Regions from separate parts of the Mesobacillus sp. S13 genome, predicted to be linked through region 1. Evidence: riboswitches for the same ligand, from Rfam matches in the RefSeq annotation. Region 1 holds a riboswitch; the other holds the start of a gene.
The links. Region 1 has a riboswitch for FMN ahead of ribD (bifunctional diaminohydroxyphosphoribosylaminopyrimidine deaminase/5-amino-6-(5-phosphoribosylamino)uracil reductase RibD). Riboswitches for the same ligand answer to the same signal wherever they lie in the genome.
Positions count from the first base shown of each region.

Region 2: it holds a riboswitch for FMN, as region 1 does, so the genes downstream of both, LGO15_RS16000 (ECF transporter S component) here and ribD (bifunctional diaminohydroxyphosphoribosylaminopyrimidine deaminase/5-amino-6-(5-phosphoribosylamino)uracil reductase RibD) in region 1, are expected to answer to the same signal.

Region 1 is NZ_CP084622.1:3,862,342-3,866,845, forward strand. Features, by position in the region: gene ribE (riboflavin synthase) at 1-363, opposite strand, end outside; gene ribD (bifunctional diaminohydroxyphosphoribosylaminopyrimidine deaminase/5-amino-6-(5-phosphoribosylamino)uracil reductase RibD) at 376-1,458, opposite strand; FMN riboswitch at 1,601-1,745, opposite strand; gene LGO15_RS19725 (M23 family metallopeptidase) at 1,994-2,602, opposite strand; gene LGO15_RS19730 (hypothetical protein) at 2,606-3,049, opposite strand; gene LGO15_RS19735 (replication-relaxation family protein) at 3,062-3,607, opposite strand; gene LGO15_RS19740 (FtsK/SpoIIIE domain-containing protein) at 3,579-4,504, opposite strand, start outside.
Region 2 is NZ_CP084622.1:3,118,704-3,123,207, forward strand. Features, by position in the region: gene LGO15_RS15990 (YpbB family protein) at 1-554, opposite strand, end outside; gene LGO15_RS15995 (ferredoxin) at 848-1,096, shown strand; gene LGO15_RS16000 (ECF transporter S component) at 1,277-1,858, opposite strand; FMN riboswitch at 2,024-2,156, opposite strand; gene serA (phosphoglycerate dehydrogenase) at 2,453-4,027, shown strand; gene LGO15_RS16010 (histidinol-phosphatase) at 4,107-4,504, opposite strand, start outside.

The DNA of each region.
Region 1 (4,504 bases):
TTCATAGTAAACCGCGTTCTCTATTTGCTTTTTCCCTTTGATGGTGCCAACTCCATCCACATGGCCGGCGACAAAGTGCCCGCCGAACCGGCCGCCCGCTGCCATCGCTCTTTCCAGGTTGACCTTTGAACCTCTTTTAACACTTTTCAAACTGGAAGCTTTGACCGTTTCCGGCATAACATCGACGGTAAACCTGTTTTCGTTGAATGAGGTAACGGTCAAGCATACCCCGTTTACAGCAATGCTGTCTCCGAGGTGAACATCGGTCAGCACTTTTTTCGCGTCAATCGTCAGGACAAAAGACTCGCCGCTATGCTGAATATTGGCTACGGTCCCGATTTCTTCTATAATCCCCGTAAACATATAATCCTCCTTCTACTCCGGCTCAGCTATGATCCGTATATCCTGGCCAATTTGTTTTACATCTATGATTCTCAAAGGAACTGTATCCTCAAGCCGGGCAATACCTTTGCCTCCGTATGCAGTTGGGGCTGTTTTCCCGCCGAGCAGCTTTGGAGCGATATAGGTGATTACTTGCTGGAAGGCCTTATCTTTTAAGAAGCTGCCATGAACCTCGGCCCCGCCTTCTACATAGACAGAAGTGATGCTCCTGTCTCCCAGTTTCTTCAGCATGTCCACTATTCCTATTTTCTCCGTTTCCAACTTGATGATTTCAATGCCCCGTTCTGAAAATTGCCTTACTCTTTCAGGATCGGCGTCTGTCCCAGTCACAATGATGGTATCAGCAGCATGGTCATTGACAATTCTCGAATCCAAAGGTGTTCTGAGAGTTGTATCCAAAATCACGCGGATTGGGTTTTTCCCGCCGGAATCAAGTCTTGTAGTAAGGCTGGGATTATCTTTAATGACAGTGTTGACACCCACAAGAATGGCATCATGTTCATGGCGGAAATGATGGACATCCTCTCTTGCTTCTTCCCCGGTGATCCATTTACTCTCGCCGGTCACCGTAGCGATTTTACCGTCCAGGCTGGTGGCGGATTTTAACGTAACATAGGGTAAGCCAGTGCTTATGTAATGAAAAAACACTTTATTCAACGTCTTTGCTTCTTCCTCCATTAGGCCAACTTCAACCTCAATGCCAGCGTCCCGCATCTTCCTGATTCCCGCTCCGCCAACAAGCGGATTCGGGTCAACACAAGCAACAAACACTTTCTTGATGCCCGACTCAATGACCAGATTCGAGCATGGCGGCGTCTTCCCGAAATGACTGCATGGCTCAAGAGTCACATACAATGTGGCTCCTTCAGCTTTTTCCCCTGCCATTTTTACCGCATGAACCTCAGCGTGCGGCTCGCCCGCCTTCAAATGGGCACCCATCCCAATGATCTGGCCGTCTTTTACAAGAACAGCGCCAACTCGCGGGTTGGGGGATGTTTGGCCCACTGTCGCCCTCGCAAGATTGATGGCTAATGCCATATAATCCTGACCGTTCATCTAGCTTCCTCCTTCCTTTTTAAAAATAATTCACGAAAATAAAAGGACCCCGAAACAAAATTGCTTCGGGGTCCTAAAAAAAGTTATGCCAAAATAGAGGGTTAAAAAAGGGCATACTGGTCCCATTCTCTTAATCCTCGTTTTTTTCCTTCTCCCATCCAGACTTTAACTGTCGGCCCTGGAGTTTCACCAGATCCACCGTTTAACAAATGTTAACCGGGTCACGGACTAAGAAGCATCGCTTCATCACCGCCGGTTGGGAATTTCACCCGACCCCGAAGGCGACTCTATCCCAACGGACAAAGTCGTTTTATATTTAGTTGATAATCCTATGGTATCGCAGTTTTCGTCATGTTGCAATCTGGGTATATAATTAATGGTGCTTAGCCAGCATTCTTCTTGATATAAATGGAGTCGGGGATATTCCTGGCTCTTATTTCCTTGTTGCGAAATATTCGGACATCTTGTATAATTTACTTATACGCCATATATCATTGCGAGCAGCAAAAGGAGCCGAGATTTTCCCGGCTCTTTTTTATATCACCGCCAACCCTCCAAGTATAAACACCCCCATCACGCCCCATGTTGCAAGCCGAGAATGAACCATATTAAGTAGACCCCATACACCAATGCTAATCCCCACCAGGAGAGGTAATGCCACAATGTAATCCGCAATCCAATGCTGCAAGCCGTCACCAAGTACCTTTTCACCGATCCACTTCCAACCATTGACCTCTGGTATGTCTCCAATTCCATCCCCAACCTTCCCATTCGCTATGAATTTTTCCCATGTGCTAGTCGGATCTACAAACTGTCCGTTATCTTTCATTCCAAAGTGTAAGTGCGGTCCTGTAGAATGACCTGTGTTTCCGCTTAGACCGATTATATCCCCCTCATGGAGTGTTTGCCCTGACTTAACTTTTATATCGCTCATATGCCCATATATGGCTTCTCTGCCATCAGCTAATCGAAGGATGACACCTTTTCCGATGTTCTGGCTTCCATAATCGACTACCCGCTCCACGACTGCTTCCCCTATGGAGTGCAACTGGCTCCCTTCTGGAAATCCAATGTCTATCCCTGTGTGTGGAGTCGGATGAACCTGGCTGACTTCTCCGAATTTAGAAGTTATTCGTACAATCATGATTTACACCGCGCTTTTCATGACTTCGATTAGAATATCCAGAACCATTGGAACAATGTTGATCAGGATAATTCCTAAACCTGCCGACATCATCATGGAATATCCCTTCTCAGGATTTCGAATCATCACCATGATGACACCCCCAAGAGCCACAACCATTGCCACAGGATAGGCCAGCACTTGCACCAATTCAATCAATGGGTCAAAGGCAGTCATGATTTTTGCTGACATATCTGCCTGCTGAGTCGTTACAGTAATAACTTCATGCGCTGAAGCTGGAGTGGCTTTTGTGATTGGAGAGAATGCAAGTGGCAGCATGGATAATCCAAAAGCTAAGCCTGCTGTACTCCCTTTCTTCATCACTTCCATTTCTTCCACACTGATGATGTCCTTCCCTTTGTTCATGAAATCCTTAAAGCTGATCACTTCTTGCTTTTGTCTGAACATGCTGTCTCCCCCTCAAATAAAGTCTTTCACTGTATATACTCGAACATCTAAACCTTCAGATGCTGTCTGCAGTTGTTTCCTTCTTAGCTCTGTTGTCGTGATCCAGATGAATTTCGGCTGCTTCTCGAACACATTCAATTCCATAAGCTTCTTATATCGCTCAATTTTCCCTTTGTTCTTCACCATCTTCTGAGTGTGATCAACTTCAATAATATAAAATTGATTGTTATTTTTAAAAATAGCATCGGCCACGACTGTTACTTTCCCCTTCACTTCCAGCTTCACTTCATTCTTCCATGTGGAAGGGCAGCCGTAGCCGATGAAAAGTGTATTCCTCATGATATAGTGCCTGGCTTGCGTGGTTTTCTTCATCACTTTGGTTGCTCCTACCCGCTCTCGACCTTCTTCATTGAGATAGTAAATGTTCTCGCCATCTTTGAAGCTGTTTAGAAAATCGCCCATGTTCTTCAATACCCTTTGAGCGTTCCTGTCACTTTTCAACCTGTGAAGCTTCTGGATCTGTGACCGGCTAAGATAATCTAGTCTCTTCAATGACAAGAGTATGGCTTCCTCCCTTTGCTGCCTTTCGATTTCCTTCTTCATTCATTTCAACCCTTTCCTTCCGAGGTCTGATATTTATGTGTGGTTGAATGACTTTATTTATCGCATCATTCGAGATATATGGTGTTTGGACTTCAATCAATCCTAAATCCTTATATAATGCCCTTCCTTGAACCGCTGGCAGTTTCTCCGCTCCTGGCTGATCGAGTACCACCTGACTTGCAGTGGCAGTATCGAGGACGAAGCACAACCGCCCTATGCAGTTTCTTTTCACCTGTGAGCTAACAGTCTCGGCTGTCGGGTATTGAGTTGTGTATATAAGCCTGAGACCGCTTGCTCTGCCTTTCCTGGCTATGTCCTTCAATAAAGCCTGGCACTCTTTGTCATCAGCCATATCAGCCGCTTCATCGATGACGATAAAATGTCTTTCCTTTACTCCTGCATCTTTTACATTAGAAAATCCATTTTCCAGCAAATATTCCGTCATGCTATCCATTTCTTCTACTGCTGCTTCAAGTGCTTTAACTGCTTCTTCCACATTCGTTGCATAGGCCTTCACTTGTTTTAAATTTCGGTACCGATTAAATTCCAGACCGCCTTTTAAGTCGATAAGGGTAAAAGAAACATTTTCGCCTTGGTTATGCAGCAACGTGTTGATCGTGCAGTTTACCCAGTTAGATTTTCCGAAGTCCGTTGTGCCGGCCACAATGATATGAGCTTTCTTTTCGAAGTCGTAAAGAATCATCCCGCCTCTGCTTTTGCCCACTGGCACCTTCCATCCCTTTGATATTCCAGTTTCAAAGTTGAATTTAGTTGGTAATGGTTCATTGAATACTTTAATCTTCAAAACACCGTCATAAGAAAGCTCTATTTCCTTCCTGACATCTTTTTTCT
Region 2 (4,504 bases), 740 kb from region 1:
AAAACAACTAATTCCGGCCTCGTTTTTTCATTATCAAGAGCAGATATGAGCTCTACATATAGCCTTTCTGAAAGCTTGTAACGATCTTCATTTTGCTGTCTAATGTATTGTTTAACCCAAATATGGGTTTCTCGCTTATTCCTTACCGGGATAAAGGATCGTTCATGATGAATCAGGTTTGAACTCACCTGAATCAGCAGCGTCAATCTTTCCCAAAAACTATCCGTTACCTGGTGGTATTTCCAGCCATTCAAATGTTCAGGAAGGTTATAATCACCTAATTTTTGTTCCAGCTCACGCTTTCCCTTTTCAGTTAAAATGACCTTTCTTTCTGCAATTTCCTCCACAAGTCCCCTTTGCTTCAGCCTATCAATCATTTTTTCAAGTGCAGTACGGGTAACTGTTGGATATGTATGAAAATATGGGGTGATTTTATACAAATGAGCATCTTGAATCGTCTGCGAGGAACGTTTGCCCTGAAGAAGGTGAAATAATGAATATATAGTTCTTTCGCCATTGATTTTATTCAAAATAGACAAAACAACTGTTTCCAAATAAGTTATCCCCATAAAATCACCCTTGAATGAAAAATTAAGCAAAGGGCAACATAATATTCGTTGCCCACTATAGCAGAAAAATAATATACCATTATTTTAACATGAAAATATCTTGTAAAATGTTTTATTTTCAACGAAAAAATCACTCAACGCCTTGTGTGATAAGCATTCTCAATACTTTTTTTATTGAAATGTTGGCGATACAGTTTTACAATAGGTATGAGGAATACGTTTTCACTAATTCGGTGGAAACAGCATATTATTGTTAAACACTTGGGAGGAATTATATCATGGCTAAGTACACAATTGTTGACAAAGAAACTTGTATTGCATGCGGAGCTTGCGGTGCAGCTGCTCCAGATATCTACGACTACGACGATGAAGGCATTGCATTCGTAACACTTGATGAAAACGAAGGGATCGTTGAGATTCCTGATGTATTGATTGACGATATGATGGATGCATTCGAAGGCTGCCCAACAGACTCAATCAAAGTTGCTGATGAGCCTTTCAACGGAGATGCTACTAAGTTTGAATAAGTAAATACATAATTCCCGCTTACAAGCGGGAATTTTTTGTTTTTTATACTCCTTATTGCTTTCCCAAAGACTGCAATTGGGTAATTACAAGTGCTAAAGCAATCTTTAATCAGTCCTATTATAAATCAAAAAAGCAACGGTGCAGGCCGTTGCTTTTTTATCAATCTATATAAGTTAAGTTTATGCGTTTTTAAAAGTTTGCTGTCTTTCGATCCATGTTTTCATTCTTGTGAACATCAGCATGAAAATGACAGACATCAATATGCCTTTTACGAAGTTAAATGGTAAAATCCCTGCAACGATCATCGCCTTGGTTTCTGGGCCAGACATAGCTGGCATATTCAAGAACAATGTGTAGGCAGGAAGGAACACGTAGTAGTTAAGCACACTCATCAGTATGGCCATACTTGTTGTCCCAGCCACGAGAGCAAACGTCATTCCTTTATTTGATTTCATACGCTGATAAATATAGTAGGTTGGCAGGATGAATAAAACCCCTGCTACAAAGTTGGCAACATGGCCTACGGGAACACCCGTATCACTGCCCGTCATAAAATAATCAAGCGTATTCTTCAAGAATTCTACTAAAATACCAGCTACCGGACCAAAAATCAACGCAGCTATCAATGCAGGAAGATCGCTGAAGTCGACCATTAAGAATTTTGGAAATGGCGGCAGCGGAAAATTCAACAGCATCAATACATAAGAGATACTGCTAAGCATTCCAATCGAAACCATTGCTTTGACACTAAATTTTTTCATTTTTCCTCTCTCCTTATAGAGATCCATCTCACATAAAGAAGAAAGATTCGGCAATCACATACCCATAACAAATAAAACCCCCAAGTTTTCAGTACTTGAGGGAGACTTGTGAAAGGCATGCTTAATAAACGATCAAAACCTGCATTTTTTGATCGTCTGCAGAACCTCCATCTTCTCCCATCCAGACTATACTGTCGGCTTTGGAATCGCACCAAATCCTGCCCATACAGGCTCGCGGGCTTAGAGAATGGATCTCATTACCGCCGATCGGGAATTTCACCCTGCCCCGAAGATAGACCATATTTATTTAACAGGTTTATTATACTGAAAAAAAAATCATTTGTGAAGGTGTATGCTTGTGAAGATTTTTTGACCGTTAGGTAAAGAAGCCCACCTGCCCTTGATTGCCCACACTATTTATAATTAACTTCTGCTAAATTCGGAATAACAGAATATATTTAATATAAATCAGTTATCTTTGAGAGCGCTTGCATTGTATTTATGAACAATCTCGCAGTTTGACAAAAGAATATTCGTTTTGTAAAATAATCAGAAAATTAACACTTTGTTTCACTAAAAGGAGTGGGTAAAAGGATGTTTCACGTTCTAGCGGCAGATTCAATTAAGGAAGAAGGCTTACGGCCCTTATTAGAACAGGATGGGATCCATGTACATATCGGAGGTGTAGATTCAGGAATTATTGATTTACAAAAGGTTGACGCCCTTCTTGTCAGAAGCGCAACAAAAGTAACCCAGGAACTGCTTGATCTGATGCCCTCACTAAAAATCGTCGGCCGTGCAGGTGTGGGGGTGGATAATATCGATATCGCCGAGGCGACAAAAAGAGGAATTGTCGTCGTCAATGCTCCGGATGGGAACACCATTTCTACCGCAGAACATACTTTTGCGATGATGTCAGCATTAATGAGAAACATTCCGCAGGCACACTCTACTGTTAAAAATGGCGAATGGAAGAGAAATAAGTTTATTGGGAATGAACTTTACGGAAAAATATTAGGAATTATCGGTTTAGGGAGGATTGGTTCCGAGCTTGCAAAAAGAGCCAAGGCTTTCGGAATGTCGGTAAAGGTATTTGACCCCTTCCTGACAAAGGAGCGTGCAGCAGTTTTGGGCGTTCAATTATCGTCTTTCGAGGAAGTTCTAGCCGAAACAGATATCATTTCGGTTCACACACCTTTGACGAAGGAAACGAAAGGACTTCTTAACGAAAGGACTTTGAGCCAAACAAAGAAAGGTGTCTATCTCCTGAATTGTGCAAGAGGAGGAATAATTGACGAGATGGCACTCGCCCATTACATTGAAAACGGTCATGTTGCCGGTGCTGCACTGGATGTATTTGAAGTTGAACCCCCAGAGAATCACCCTTTACTTAAGTTTGATTCTGTTATTGCCACCCCACACCTAGGAGCCTCAACAAAAGAAGCACAGCTGAATGTGGCCACCCAGGTCGCAAGCGAAATCAGAACATTTTTTGAAAATAACCCTGTTGCCAACTCGATCAATCTTCCGGCCATGTCTAAAGAAATATACGAAAAAATCCAACCTTATCACCAGCTAGCCAAAGAAATGGGGAAGATTGTTTCTGAATGCCATAACAAAGGAATCAGCGAGCTTACAGCCACGTATTCAGGAACGGCAGCGGAACTTGAAACCTCTTTTTTAACAAAGGCCCTGCTTGCAGGATTTTTTGAAAACCGCATTGATATGAAAGTCAACGAAGTGAATGCCATCCACATTGCAAAAGAACGAGGAATCATGGTCGGTGAAAAAGTGACAGGAAACTCCTATGGATACGCAAATACGATAACAGTTACCGCAAGCGGGGATGGCGAATCTTTTACCGTGAGAGGAACTTACATTGACCATTACGGGCCAAGGATAGTCAATCTCGATGGCTTTAATATCGATTTCCATCCGTCAGGAAACCTTTTGTATATCCAGCATATGGACCGACCTGGTGTAATCGGACATGTAGGAAAGGTGCTGGGTGACCATGGTGTGAACATCGCGACCATGCAGGTTGGCAGAAAAGAGGCCGGCGGCGAAGCCATCATGGTTCTCTCGTTTGATAAGCCCCTTTCAACAGATATGATCGGCAAGCTTGAATCCCTGCAGGACATTGTCACAATCAATAGTATCGTTCTATAAACAAAGCAAACAGGCCTCCAATTAGTGGGGCCTGTATTTTTTGTGATGCGTTTCCTGCATCACAAGGATATTCCCTATCTTATCCCAAAGGATAGGATTTTCGCTCACCTTTGGAAAACGTCATGATTTCCTTATAGCCTACTTCCCTTGCAAGTTCAAGAGCCTGATCGAAATCGGCTCCGACATGCTCAGGTACATGGGCATCTGAAGACAAGACAATCGGTATTTTCTTATCAAAGCACATCTGCAATAGCCTTTTATCCGGATACAGAGTCTGGGTAGGCTTCCTTAATCCCGCCGTGCTGATTTCCACACAGGTCTTGGACTGAGCCAATGCTGAGGTTGCGCGATCGTACTGTTCCATGAGGAAGCTCTCATCTTCAGGTACATACTTAAAAATTTTGACAAGGTCAATATGACCGATGATATCAAACAGATTGGATTGAGCCAACGTTACTACCTGATCAAAATAACTTC